One region of the Bradyrhizobium sp. B039 genome, then DNA from elsewhere that is predicted to be linked to it. Evidence: predicted binding sites of a transcription regulator. Region 1 holds the regulator's gene; the other holds the start of a gene.

What was found. Region 1 encodes LexA, which represses DNA repair genes until DNA is damaged. Its sites were predicted from a motif close to TGTTCNNNNTGTGTTCNG; they were not measured.
Region 2: AAFG50_RS13915 (DNA repair protein) is a predicted target of LexA. The motif match lies at 2,110-2,127, and genes of this name have one in related genera.

Annotation. Positions count from the first base shown of each region.
Region 1 covers NZ_CP152416.1:4,914,544-4,921,697, reverse strand. Annotated here, with positions in the region: gene AAFG50_RS23000 (hypothetical protein) at 22-213, opposite strand; gene lexA (transcriptional repressor LexA) at 501-1,196, opposite strand; gene glp (gephyrin-like molybdotransferase Glp) at 1,372-2,583, opposite strand; gene AAFG50_RS22985 (hypothetical protein) at 2,807-3,025, opposite strand; gene AAFG50_RS22980 (HAD family phosphatase) at 3,191-3,817, opposite strand; gene AAFG50_RS22975 (alpha-hydroxy acid oxidase) at 3,832-4,965, opposite strand; gene AAFG50_RS22970 (S41 family peptidase) at 5,270-6,607, shown strand; gene AAFG50_RS22965 (hypothetical protein) at 6,681-6,917, opposite strand; gene AAFG50_RS22960 (hypothetical protein) at 7,066-7,154, opposite strand, start outside.
Region 2 covers NZ_CP152416.1:2,966,420-2,973,573, reverse strand. Annotated here, with positions in the region: gene AAFG50_RS13920 (DNA polymerase Y family protein) at 1-1,359, opposite strand, end outside; gene AAFG50_RS13915 (DNA repair protein) at 1,259-2,044, opposite strand; gene AAFG50_RS13910 (UdgX family uracil-DNA binding protein) at 2,211-3,620, shown strand; gene AAFG50_RS13905 (inorganic phosphate transporter) at 3,719-5,347, shown strand; gene AAFG50_RS13900 (M20 aminoacylase family protein) at 5,520-6,692, opposite strand; gene AAFG50_RS13895 (GMC family oxidoreductase N-terminal domain-containing protein) at 6,867-7,154, shown strand, end outside.

The sequences.
Region 1 (7,154 bases):
TGCATTTGGCGTGCATCTTCGTCAGCGACCAGCAGGTGCCGACCAGCCCGAATATTGCCAGGCGGGTTGCGACGGCTGCGCGACGGCGTTGCGGGCATTGCGCAATTGCTCGCTCGTCGTCTGCGTTGCCCTGCGGGCATGGTGCGACTGTGCGGCGAAGGCTTGCGACGCGGATGCTGCGATCAGCGCCACCGTCAAAACGATCTTGCGCATTGATTGTCTCCTCGATCTCCAGGGCCACGAAGCGATGAGGGCTTCGTGCGGCGTGGCGAGGATGTAGCGCTAGCGGAGGGCCGGATAATCTGAGCAAAACCAGAAAGACTATCCAGCCGGAGCGGACAATCGTCCGCTCCAATCGTCAACGCGCGGGTCGCCAACCGGCGGGGCGCGCTTTAGGTGATTGCTTGAGCATGATCTCCGCGCAAGCGCGTCCTGCGCTTGTCGCGAGGGAAAACCGCTGCGCACTTTGCGCTAACGCGGCCCTCCAGTCCGGATCACACTCAGTACTTCCGGTACAGGCCGATCAGCTTGCCCTGAATCTTCACCCGGTTGGGCGGCAGGATGCGGACCTCATAGGCCGCATTGGCGGGCTCGAGCGCGATCGAAGCGCCGCGGCGGCGGAAGCGCTTCAGCGTCGCTTCCTCGTCGTCGATCAGCGCCACCACGATGTCGCCGGTGTCGGCGCTCTCATTGCGCTGGATCAGCGCCATGTCGCCGTCGAGGATGCCGGCTTCGACCATCGAGTCGCCGCGCACTTCGAGCGCGTAGTGCTCGCCCGAGCCGAGCATGTCGGGCGGTACGCTGATGGTGTGGCTGCGGGTCTGCAACGCTTCGATCGGCGTGCCGGCCGCGATACGGCCCATCACCGGCACCGCAACGGGGCGTTCGCCCTCGTCCGCGCTGGAGCTCGCTCGCACCTTGCCGAGATTGCCCTCGATGACGCTCGGCGTGAAGCCACGGCGGTTGCCAGCGGCGGCCTGCAGCTCGGGCAACTTGATCACCTCGATCGCGCGGGCCCGGTTGGGCAGGCGCCGGATGAAGCCGCGCTCCTCCAGTGCGGTGATCAGGCGATGGATGCCTGACTTCGAGCGCAGGTCGAGCGCGTCCTTCATCTCGTCGAAGGAGGGCGGCACACCGCTTTCCTTCAAACGCTCGCTGATGAATCGCAGAAGCTCGTATTGTTTGCGCGTTAACATCTCGACCAAATCCCCCGGTTGATGTCGTTCGATTCCGAGACGGTGAATTCAGCGGCGAGCCGCCAGATGCTCGAAACAAATCATGAACGGACACTATATGTTCGATATGTGTTCCGCAACTGCTTAATTTACCGTGAACGCGACAAAGTTCGCGGAACGCGCAGGACCAGTGCGTTCAGGCGGGCAGTCGCAGCACCTCGCAAGGCGCGCCTGCCTCGACCTTCGGCGCGAACGGCGCGCGCACGAGAAGTGCCTGCGCCGCAGCGAGATTCGCAAGCAGCGAGGAATCCTGATGATTGACGGGAAGGGCGACAAGCATGCCGTCGTCGCGCCGCTCCAGGCGCGCACGAAGATAGTCCTCGCGCTGGTCATTGGCACCGACATCGCGGCCGAGCACGGCGCGCTCGCGACGATGGTGAATCACGGCGCGGCCCGACAGGGCGCGAATCAACGGAACCATGAACAGGAAGCCACACACATAGGACGACACGGGATTGCCGGGCAGGCCGATCACACCCATCGCCCCTAGCCGGCCGTGCATCATCGGCTTGCCCGGCCGCATCGCGATCTTCCAGAACGCCATCGCAATGCCTTCGGCCTTCAGCGCCTGCTGGACCAGATCGTGGTCGCCGACCGAGGCGCCGCCGATCGTGATCAGGATGTCGGCGCCGCTCTCTCGGGCACGGCGGATGCCGGCTGTGGTGGCCTCCAGCGTATCGGCGGCAACGCCGAGGTCGATGGTATCTGCGCCCTCCTGGCGGGCGAGGGCGTGCAGGGCATAGCCGTTGGAATAGACGATCTGGCCGGGGCCCGGCGTGGTGCCCGGCATCACCAGCTCGTCGCCGGTGGCGAGGATCGCGACCTTCGGACGGCGGCGGATGGGCAGGTCCGGGTGGTTCATCCCGGCGGCGAGCGCGAGGTCGCGCTCGGTGAGCCGGGTTCCCTTGCGAAGGAGCACGTCGCCCTCGCGGAAGTCGACGCCGGCGGGCCGGATGTGCCGACCGGCGATAGCGGCTTCCTTGATCGTGATGCGCTTGCCCTCGGCGACCGTATCCTCCTGGATCACGACCGCGTCCGCGCCGGCGGGAACGACGCCGCCGGTGAAGATTCGTACCGCTTCGCCGGCGCCGACCGCTCCCGCGAACGGCCGGCCCGCCGCGACCTCGCCGATCATGGTGAGCTGCGCGTCGACCCTGGCCGCATCGGCTGCGCGCACGGCGTAGCCGTCCATGGCCGACATCGCCTCGGGCGGCTGGGTACGCCGCGCCGCGACGTCGCGTGCGAGCACGCGGTGGTAGGCCTCGTCGAGGGGAATCATCTCTTCAGGCAGCGGCTCCGCGCCGGCCAGCACCGCGGCGAGCGCGTCAGAAACCGGCATCAAGGCCACGGCGAAACTCCTGCTCGGAAAGTCTGGACGAATGGGCGGCAAGAGTTCTAGCCGAGCGCGGGCGATGAAGCAAAATGGGACCGGATCAGGATTTATCCTGCTTGATCCGTCCAGTCATGAGGGACCGTCAGCCCTGCCGCGGCATGATCTGACGGACGAGAAAGACGGGAACGAGCGTGGCCATGGCAAGGACGACAATGACGGGAGCCACGGCCAGCATCGGTCAACGACCGGTCTGGCGGTCCGGACGGAGGTCCGGCGCCACGTCGGGAGCCACGTCAGGGGGCTTGGGGCCTTGATCCTTGTCGGGCAGCGGATCGGCCTGGGATTTCAGGTCGGCGGCCTTGCTGATCAGCTTGGCGGAGAGGTCAGCATCCGAAGTCGTTCTGGCGAATTCGAGCAGAAGAGAGGCTTGTTTGGTGAGGTAGGTCTTGCCCAACACGATGATACGTCCGTCTGTAGAAGTCCCAACGGACTCAAGAGTCCGGAAGCGGGCATTCCGTTCCCGGAACTCTGTATAAAAATGTACAAAGCGATTTGGTTCCTCATCTCGGCCAGATCGGTTTCGGGAGCTCCCCGGTTTCACCCGCCGGCCGATGCGTCTCGATCAGATTCCCAGCGCCTCGAGCGCGTCGCCGACATCGCGGGGCGAGGTCACATGCACCGCGGTCAATCCGCGCGCCCGCGCTCCCTCGACGTTTTCGGCGAGGTCGTCGAAGAACACGATGCGCCTGGCGGGCACACCGATGGCCGCCACGACATGGTCGAACGCCGCCGCGTCCGGCTTGCGCAGGCCGATGCTGGACGACAGGTACAGCTCGCGGAAATGGCCGAGCAGGTCGGCGTATTCCTTCGAGAAATGGTCGACATGCGGCCGGTTGGTGTTGGAGAAGGCGTAGAGCGGCATCTGTTTCGCCGCACGCGGCAACAGCTCCGCGACATCGGGCATCTCACCCGCGAAGATCGCGTTCCAGCCCTCGAGGAATTGCGCATCCGAGATGCCGATCCCGAGCGAGGCGCGTAGCGAGGCGAAATACTCCTCGTCGCTGATCTTGCCGACCTCGTGCAGCCGATACGCCTCGCTGTCGCGCACATAGCGGGCAATGATCGCCTCCGGCTTGCAGCCGGCGTGTCTCGCCCAGCAGGCGATCGCCTTGGAGAAATCGATGTCGAGCACGACGCGCCCGAGGTCGAACAGAAGCGCATCCGCGCTGCCGGGAGAGAGCGAGGTCATTGCGTCCTTTCGGATCAGTACCGGTAAGGCTCGTGGTCGAACAACGGGAACGCGCTGAACACGCTCGGCGCGTTCGTTGCGGTGGCTTGGTGCAGGCAGGACTTGTTGACCTCGGCGAACGAGGTGGCGCCCAACAGGCCGAGGCAGCGCAGCACCTCGTCCTCCAGAAGCTCCAGCATCCGCGTCACGCCGGCTTCGCCGGCCGCCGCCAGCGCCCAGCATTGCAACCGGCCGATGCCGACGAGGTCGGCGCCCGCCGCGATCGCCTTGACGATGTCGGTGCCGCGGCCGAAGCCGCCATCGACCATGATCTTGGCGCGGCCCTTCACGGGCTCGACGATCTCAGGCAGCACATGCATGGCGCCGCGGCCGTGATCGAGCTGGCGGCCGCCATGGTTGGAGACGTAGATCCATTCGACGCCGTGATCGAGCGCGATCAGGGCGTCCTCGGCGGTGGCGATACCTTTCAGGATCAGCGGAATCTTGAACTTGTCCTTGATCATCTTCACGGTCCGCCATTCCAGGCCTTTCTGGAAATCGCCGCCGGTGGCGCGCAGGCGGCTCTCGCGAACGTAGCGCTTGGCGATGTCACGTTCGCGACGGCTGTAATGGGCGGTGTCGACGGTCAGGCAGAAGGCGGCGTAGGCGTGCTTTTCGGCCCGGCTGACGACATCGGCGACGAAGGCGTCGTCGCCGCGCACATAGAGCTGGTAGAGACGCAGCGCGTCGGGGGCGGCTGCGGCGGTCTTCTCCAGGCCAGGCTCGGACACCGAGCTCAGCATGTGCGCCGCCCCAAAGGTGCCGGCGGCGCGCGCGACGCTCGCGGCGCCATCCGGATTGAAGATCTCGAGCGCGCCGACAGGGGCGAGCACCACCGGCAGGCGCATCCTGCGGCCGAACTGCTCGACGGAGCCATCGACCTTGCGCACGTCGCGCAGCACGCGCGGGCGAAAAGCGAGCTCGTCCAGCGCCATCCGGTTGCGGCGCATCGTGGTCTCGGTCTCGGCGGCGCCGACGATATAGTCCCAGGCATTCTGGTTGAGGTTGGCGCGTGCTTTGCGGATGAATTCGTGCAGATTCTGGAACGGCTCGCTGCTGGCGCCGAGTTCGACGTTCCTTTCCGGCTGGATGCGGGGTTTTTCGTTCATTATTATCCTCCCGAGAATTTGAAGCCTTGTTTCATCGCCTAACCCGTCCGGCTCTCCAAAACCATCCTAAAATCGCATAGCTGCGAGGCGCGGGCGATCGACCGATTCCTGCTTTGCATGAAACGGTTTCGGAACGTTGCCAAAAGTTTAGGTCCGGGCGAAGGGATTTTTACGGTGTACCCGCCGGCGCGGCGTCCCGGCCTTGAAGAAACCAGAATGGTATTGTGAGAAGCGGGCTGGATCGCCATTTGCATGGCGCCTCCCAAGCCCAAGAGAACCGCCAAGCAAAAAGGCCAGCCTATCCATGCGGAAAACCCTGCTGTTCCCCCTGGGCGCGCTCACCGGAGCGTGTTTGACCCTTCTGGTAGCTAGTCCGCACGGCGGAGTATGGGCGGCACGGGCGGCGGCGGGCGCGGATGATGCCTATTCACAGCTCAACTTGTTCGGCGAAGTCTTCGAGCGCGTGAAGGCGAGCTATGTCGAGAAGCCCGACAACGCCAAGCTGATCGAAGGCGCGATCACCGGCATGGTGACCTCGCTCGATCCGCATTCGCGCTACATGAACGACAAGGCCTGGACCGAGATGCAGGAGACCACCTCCGGCGAGTTCGGCGGGCTCGGCATCGAGGTCACGATGGAGGAGGGCCTGGTCAAGGTCGTCTCGCCGATCGACGACACGCCGGCGTCCAAGGCCGGCATCATGTCCGGCGATCTCATCAGCAAGATCGATGGCGATGCCGTGCAGGGCATGACGCTCGAGCAGGCCGTCAACAAGATGAAGGGCCCGGTCGACACCAAGACCAAGCTCACCATCGTGCGCAAGGGCGCCGACGCCCCGCTCGACATCGCGATCACCCGCGAGATCATCCATGTGCGGCCGGTCCGCTTCCACGTCGAGAATGGCGACATCGGCTATATCCGCGTCACCTCGTTCAACGAGCAGACCACCGACGGCCTGAAGAAGGCGATCGCGGCGATCTCCAGGGAGATCCCGCAGGAGAAGCTCGCGGGCTATGTGATGGACCTGCGCAACAATCCGGGCGGCTTGCTCGACCAGGCCGTGTCGGTGTCGAGCGCGTTCCTTCAGCGCGGCGAGGTGGTCTCGACCCGCGGCCGCAATCCAGAGGAAACCCAGCGCTTCACCGCGCATGGTGGCGACCTCACCAAGGGCAAGCCGCTGGTGGTTCTGGTCAATGGCGGCTCGGCTTCGGCCTCGGAGATCGTCGCCGGCGCGCTGCATGACCACAAGCGTGCCACGATCATCGGCACGCGCTCGTTCGGCAAGGGCTCGGTGCAGACCATCATTCCGCTCGGCGCCGGCAATGGCGCGCTGGCGCTGACCACGGCGCGCTACTACACGCCGTCCGGCCGCTCGATCCAGGCCCAGGGTATTGCGCCCGACATCGAGATCCTCCAGGACGTGCCGCCCGAGCTGAAGGGCCGGATGGATACCATGGCGGAGTCCCAGATGCGCGGCCACCTGCAGGCTGCCGACGGCACCGAGCAGACCGGATCGCAGTCCTACGTCCCGCCGAAAGAGGAGGACGACAAGGCCCTGCACGCGGCCTACGACTTCCTGCACGGCGTCACCGCGAATGCGGTCGCGGCCAAGCCCGCGCCGAAGGCTGCGGTGCCGAACTAAATCCTACGACGTCCAGATAATCGCCCGGGAGCGGATGACCGCTCCCGGGCGAATTCGTTTTGAGGCTGGCGTGTCAAAGGCGGAGCGCCAGGATTTCGAATGTGACCGCTGTCGAAGCACCGAAAGCAGTGAATTGTTGCAATTGATCATCGACCGTAACGACGGCTTCGAAGATGTTCACGTTGCCATTGAGGGAGGGTGACGAGGCCTGGATGACACGATCTCCAACCTTGAGGCCCGGCGCAGCGACGGTGCCGGCCGATGACAAGCCGGTAACTGTGACCACGACATATCCGGAAATCTGAGCCATCTTGCGCTCTTTCTTGGAACGAGTTGAACGGACCTCGTCTTACAATCAGTTCAAATCTCAGTCGACGGGTCTGATCAATTGCGAGCTTAGGACATAGGGCTCTGCGGTGATCCCGCGGCTCGCAAGCCGCGAGATCACAGCGCGATCGTCATTGCTCCTTCTTCGGGCCCATGTGATGCGGGACTTCCGTCTTCGGTCCGCCGCCGTAATGGTGGCTGCCGCCCGATCCGCTGGTCG
Region 2 (7,154 bases), 1.9 Mb from region 1:
GTCGAACAGCCGCAGGGGGCGCAGCGGCGGCTCGCCCTCGGCGCGCGCCGGCCATTCGGCCTGCATGGCGGCGGCAAGGTGATGCTGCGCCGGCGCGGCCAGCACCGCACATTCAGGGACATGCGTGTCCTGCGGCAGGTGCACGACGACGCGCTTTCCGCCGATCCGCGCCGCGATGCGGTCGATCAGCGCGGCGAGCTCGTCATTGTCGTGGACATGGGCGTCGAGATCGCGCTGCTCCTGCACCACGATCTCGGTGCGGCTCGCCGACAGCCGCACCATGTCGAAGCCGAAGCCGGGATCGAGGGGATCGGCGAGCGCATCGAGCCGCTCGCGGAACAGGCGGTCGATGACGGCGCTTCGCGTCACCGGCCGTCCGGTCTCGACCATGATCGCCCGCACCACGCCGTCGGTGCGGAAGAAGGCGGCTTCCAGCCGCCGCGCGCCCTTGCCCTGCTTCTCCATGGACGCGATCAACGTGTCGGCGAGCCGCGACAGCGTCATCGCGATCATCGTGTCGGTCGCGATCGGCTCGGCAAAGCGCTTCTCCACGATGTAGTCAGGCAGCGGCTTTCGCGGATTGATCGGCGCATCGCCCTGCCCCAGCGCGTGCGCGAGCAGCGTGGAGAACCGCGCGCCGAACCGCGCCGTGATCTCGTGGGCGCCGCGCGATGCGACATCGCCGATGGTCTTCAGGCCGGCACGGCGCAGGCCGGTGGTGATGGCCTCGCCCGCGCCGAGCGCGGACACCGGCAGCCGGCTGATCGCCTCCGCCTCCCCGCCATCGACGACGATGGTGCCGGAGACCTGGCGCGTCAGCGTCCGCGCGCAGACCGAGGTGCCGGCAATCGCCGCGCTGACGGCAAAGCCTTGTCGGCCGAGCGCGCGAATGAGCGTCTGCAACAGCGCGGCTTCGCCGCCGAACAGATGCGCGCAGCCGGTGATATCAAGGAACAGCCCGTGCGGCGGATCGAGCGCCACTAGCGGCGTGAAACGGTCGCACCAGTCGGCGATGTCGCTCAGCGTCTTCGCATCGGCGACGACATCGGCATCGAACACCCGCAAGTCCGGGCACATCGCCCGCGCATTGGCCAGGGGCTGGCCGATATGCAGGCCCAGCCGCGACGCCGCATCGTCAAGCGCATGGATCACCAGCGCATTGGTCTCTTTGATGACGACGATGCTGGGCTCGTCTTTTTGTTTTGACGCGTTTTCTTCACGCGAACCGGTACCCACTTCGCTCGAAAACGCTTTGGTCTTACCCAGCCCGCCGTTGAAGAACCGCTGGATCCGGTCGATGGGCAGGCGCGGCAGCCACAGGCTGAGAATACGTCGACGGTTCACTGAACTGGCACTCATCACATTTCCATTCCATGATCCACCGGCCGCACGGGCCATGACGATTGCGCAACAGCTCGGCATCGAAGCGCGGCGCGCCCCAGGCATTCCACATCGTGCCCGGCGGCGAATGCGCCGCGCGCAGCATCCATCTGGTCTCGGCAGTCGAGGGCAGCGGCTGCGCGGCCATCCGCAACAGCAGGCCGGTGACGCCGGAGCCTTGCGCGGCCAGCGTCAGCTTGCGGCTCGCCACGAGATCGAATTGCCGCGTCTCGCCCCAGAGCTCGAGCACGACCGCGCCGAGCGCATCGCAGGCCAGTGCATCGGCCGAAGTGCGCAGCGCACCCTCCACGTCGGCCGCGCGCACCATCACCACGCGGCGCGGGTCGAGGCCGAGCTCGGCGAGCCCGCTCATCGACAGCGCGCCGGCTTCCAGTTCCGAAAAATCCTGCCGCACCCACAACAGCGGCCGGCGCGCGGTCACGCGTCCCGCAACGCCCATGACAAACCCGGTCGCGGCGGCGCCCTGGCGCCCCTCGCAAAACACCTCGTGGATCGCCGCGCGCGCGAGCCCGCCCTTCAGCGCGCTGTCGACCTCGCCGTGGCCAAGCGCGACGCGATCATGCTGATGCACGACCTCCGCCGTCTCGATGCGCTCGATCTGGCTGCGCAAGGTCGCAAGCGCGCTTGTGCGTGCGCCGCTCATATACGCCGCTCCTTCAGAGGTGATTGCCGGTGGCTCTCAAAAAGAGAACCAGCGGCTGGCTCATTTGTTCATGATATGTTCTAATATAAAGCTAACGGCGCGCCTGGAGTCAATCGAATTGGCGCGCCCATGGATTCATGAGCGGAATCAAGAGGATTCGAGTGCCATGTACCTCGTCACCCTGGACAGCGAGACCGATTTCGACGGCTGGCGTAAAGCCGCACGCGCATTCGCGCTGCACCACGTCGCCCCAGCGGACGTGGTGTGGCACGTGCAAGGCCAGACGAAAGACCAGATGCCGCCCGGCCTGTCCGAAGCGCCGAGCCTTCCGCCGATCGAGACCGAGAGCACGTTCACCGTGCCGGCCAATTTCATCGAGCTTGCCCGCATCGCGATCCTGCATCGCGAGGGCGAGCGTTTTGCGCTGCTCTATCGCCTGCTCTGGCGGTTGAAGGCCGATCACGACCTGCTCGTAACGATGAGCGATCCCGACGTGGCGCAGGCAACCGCGATGGCTGGCAGCGTGCAACGCGATGCACAGCGGATGCGCGATCTCGTCCGCTTCCGCGAGATCGGGCGCGAGCAGAAGGCGCATTACGCCGCCTGGTTCGAGCCGGAGCATTACATCGTCGCATTCGCCGCGCCGTTCTTTGCGCGTCGTTTTGCCGACATGCCCTGGTCGATCCTCACGCCTGACGTTTGTGCCCATTGGAATGGTCACGCGATCTCCTTCACGCCCGGAATCAGCCGGACGGAGTGGCCGGCACCAGGCCGCCTGGAGGAAACCTGGCGGCGCCATTTCCAGCCCGGCCGGCTGATGACGACCGACGCGCCGGTGAAGCGCCGGAGGAACCTCCAGGACGCATCGGTACTTGGATCGATACTTGGACCCCTGCTCGCCGATGCCGAACGCTGGACCGGCGGACGGATCTCCCCACGTCCGGAAGCCATCATGGGACACAAAGCCGCCGCCAACGATCTCGAAGCGCTCCGCGAGGAGGCCGCGCATTGCCGTGCCTGCCCGCTCTACAAGGACGCGACGCAAACCGTGTTCGGCGAAGGCCCGAAAGACGCCACCATCATGCTGGTCGGCGAGCAGCCCGGCGACAAGGAAGACCTCGCCGGCCATCCCTTCGTCGGACCGGCCGGGCAGATGCTCGACCGCGCGCTGGAGGAAGCCGGCGTCGACCGCAAGAAGGTCTATGTCACCAATGCGGTGAAGCACTTCAAATTCGTGCCGCGCGGAAAGATCCGCCTGCACCAGAAGCCGGCAACACCGGAAATCAAAGCGTGCCGGCCATGGTTTGAGCGGGAAGTTGCGGCAATCCAGCCCGAGCTCATCGTCGCGATGGGCGCCACCGCCGCGCAAAGCGTATTCGGCAAGATCACCCCAATCGGCAAGACCCGCGGCCGGCTCATCGACCTTCCCGACGGCCGCAAGGCGCTGGTGACGGTGCACCCGTCCTATCTGCTGCGACTGCCCGACCCGGAAGCCAAAGTGCTGGAATATCAGCGCTTTGTCGAAGACCTGAAGATCGCCGCCAGCCTGCAGAGGAAATCCGCGCGCGCCGCCTAAATACGGGCGGGAAAACGCCTTTCAACCACCGCTTGTCATCCAGCCTTCAAATCCATCGCGGACAATACCCTTACCTGAAAGTTAAGGGGCGTCCAGACATGACCGATGTAGCATTCGACCGCGCGGTAGCCGATCCCGCGCCGATCCAGCCGGCCTCGCGGCCAAATCTCGACAAGGGCTTCAATCCGCTGACGATGATCCTGTTCTTCGGCATCCTCGCCGCGGGCCTGCTGTTCGTCGCCTACAGCATCTATGCCGACGTCAACGCGACCGGCACGCGGGTCACGACCTTCCTGCCCTACATCCTGCTGTTCGTCGCGCTGCTGATCGCGCTCGGCTTCGAGTTCGTCAACGGCTTCCACGACACCGCCAATGCGGTGGCGACCGTGATCTACACCCATTCGCTCCCGGCTGAAGTCGCCGTGATGTGGTCGGGCTTCTTCAACTTCCTCGGCGTGCTGCTGTCCTCCGGCGCGGTCGCCTTCGGCATCGTCTCGCTGCTGCCGGTCGAGCTGATCCTCCAGGTCGGCTCCAGCGCCGGCTTCGCAATGGTGTTCGCGCTGCTGATCGCCGCGATCCTGTGGAATCTCGGCACCTGGTATTTCGGCCTGCCCGCCTCGTCCTCGCACACGCTGATCGGCTCCATCATCGGCGTCGGCATCGCCAACGCCGTGATGCGCGGCCGCGACGGCACCTCGGGCGTGGACTGGAGCAAGGCTACCGAGATCGGCTACGCGCTGCTGCTGTCGCCGCTGGTCGGCTTCGCCTGCGCCGCCGTGCTGCTGCTGGTGCTCAAGTTCATCGTGCGCAACCCGGCTCTGTACGCCGCGCCCGAAGGCAACAAGGCTCCGCCGCTCTGGATCCGCGGCCTCCTGATCCTGACCTGCACCGGCGTCAGCTTCGCGCACGGCTCGAACGACGGCCAGAAGGGCATGGGCCTGATCATGCTGATCCTGATCGGCACCGTTCCAACCGCTTACGCGCTCAACCGCGCTCTGCCGGAATCCCAGGTCGCCCAGTTCCAGAAGACCTCGGATGCCGCCGCCAGGGTGATCTCGGCCAAGGGCGCCGGGCACAGCATCATCGGCGATCCCCGTCCGGCGGTGACGCAGTACATCGCGCTGCATCAGATCAACGAGGGCACCTATCCCTCGCTCGCCGTGCTGGTGAAGGATGTCGGCGACCAGGTCGCCAAATACGGCACGCTGAACAAGGTGCCGGCGGAAGCCGTCGGCAACACCCGCAACGACATGTACCTGACCTCGGAAGCGATCCGCTTCCTGATGAAGGACAAGGAGAACGATCTCAACAAGGACGAGGTCGCGACCCTGAACGCCTACAAGGGCTCGCTCGACGCCGCCACGAAGTTCATCCCGAACTGGGTGAAGATCGCGGTCGCCATCGCGCTCGGCCTCGGCACCATGATCGGCTGGAAGCGCATCGTCGTCACGGTCGGTGAGAAGATCGGCAAGACCCATCTCACCTACGCACAGGGCGCCTCCGCCGAGCTCGTCGCCGCCGCCACGATCGGTGCCGCCGACGTGTTCGGCCTGCCGGTCTCGACCACCCACGTGCTGTCGTCCGGCGTCGCCGGCACCATGGCCGCGAACGGCTCGGGCCTGCAGATGGCGACCATCCGCAACCTGCTGATGGCCTGGGTGCTGACGCTGCCCTGCGCGATCATGCTGTCGGCCACGCTCTACGTGATCTTCTCGCGAATCTTCTGAAGACCTCTCCTCTCCCTCTCCCCGTTCTTACGGGGAGAGGGTTGGGGTGAGGGGCTGCCTCCGCGATCACGGTGAGAGACGGACTCGCGGAGAGTCCCCCTCACCCGGATTTTACGCTTCGCGAAAAATCCGACCTCGCCCCGCAAGCGGGGCGAGGTGAAGGACGCCGCGCCTACGACGCTGCGAGCGACTCCTCGACCAGCTTGACCCAGTAGGACGTGCCGAACACGATCGCCTCGTCGTTGAAATTATAGGCGGGGTGATGCAGGCCGGCGCTGTCGCCGTTGCCGCAGAAGATGAAGGCGCCGGGGCGCGCTTCCAGCATATAGGCAAAATCCTCACCGCCCATCAGCGGCGGCATCTCGTGCACATTGGCTTCGCCCGCGACCTGCCTTGCGATACGCCGCGCCACCTCGGTCTCCGCGGCGTGGTTGTTCACGACGGGATAGTTGCGCTTGTAGTGCAGGTCGATCTTCGCGCCGGTGATCTGCGCCACGCCCGCCACCACTTCGTGCACGCGCTTCTCGACCAGCTTGCGCACGTCCGGCGACAGCGTGCGGATGGTGCCCCTCAGCGTCGCGGTCTGCGGAATGACGTTGCGGGCGTTGCCGGCGTGGAATTCGCAGATCGAGATCACGGCCGATTCCAGCGGATCGACGCTGCGCGCCACGATCGACTGCAACGCGGTGATCACCTGCGCGCCGACCAGCACGGAATCGATGCATTTGTGCGGTCGCGCGGCATGGCCGCCGAGGCCCTCGATCATGATATCGACCTCGTCGGTCGCCGCCATGATCGGGCCCGGCCGGATCGCGAACGAGCCGATCGGGATGCCCGGGCCGTTATGCATGCCGTAGACCTGCTCGATGCCGAAGCGCTCCATCAGCCCGTCCTTGACCATGGCCGCGCCGCCGGCACCGCCCTCCTCGGCCGGCTGGAAGATCACGACAGCATCGCCGGCAAAATTCCGGGTCTCGGCGAGGTAGCGGGCCGCCCCAAGCAGCATCGCGGTGTGGCCGTCATGGCCGCAGGCGTGCATCTTGCCCGGATTCTTCGAGGCGTAAGGCAGGTTGGTCTGCTCCTCGACCGGCAGCGCGTCCATGTCGGCGCGCAGGCCGATGGTCTTCAGCCCTTCGCCGGCTGGCTTGTTGCCCTTGATCACGCCGACCACGCCGGTCTGGCCGAGGCCGGTCACGACCTCATCGCAGCCGAATTCACGCAGGCGGTCCGCGACGAATGCTGCGGTGCGGTGAACGTCATACAGCAATTCGGGATGCTGGTGGATGTCCCGGCGCCAGGCCTGAATATCGGGTTGAAGGTCGGCGACGCGGTTCACGATGGGCATGGATGGTCTCAAGCTTTGTTGGGAATACAGGACTGTCTACCATGCAAGCCGCAGTCCACCTAACCGCCGCGGATCGGGGGGAGCCCTGCCCTCTCGTCATGGCCGGACTTGTCCCGAACCGCTGCGTCTGCCTATTAGGACGGAACATCAAGTGACCATCCGGGTGGAAGCAGAATGCCAAGGCGGCTCGAAGGTGAGTTTGACTACATTGTCGTCGGGGCAGGCACGGCAGGATGCATTCTCGCCAACCGCCTGTCGGCCGATCCGAAAAATCGCGTCCTCATTCTCGAAGCCGGCGGCGACGACAACTGGATCTGGTTCCACATTCCGGTCGGCTACCTCTTCGCGATCGGCAATCCGCGCTCGGACTGGATGTTCAAGACCGAGGCCGAGCCGGGCCTGAACGGCCGCGCGCTGGCCTATCCCCGCGGCAAGGTGATCGGCGGCTGCTCGGCGATCAAC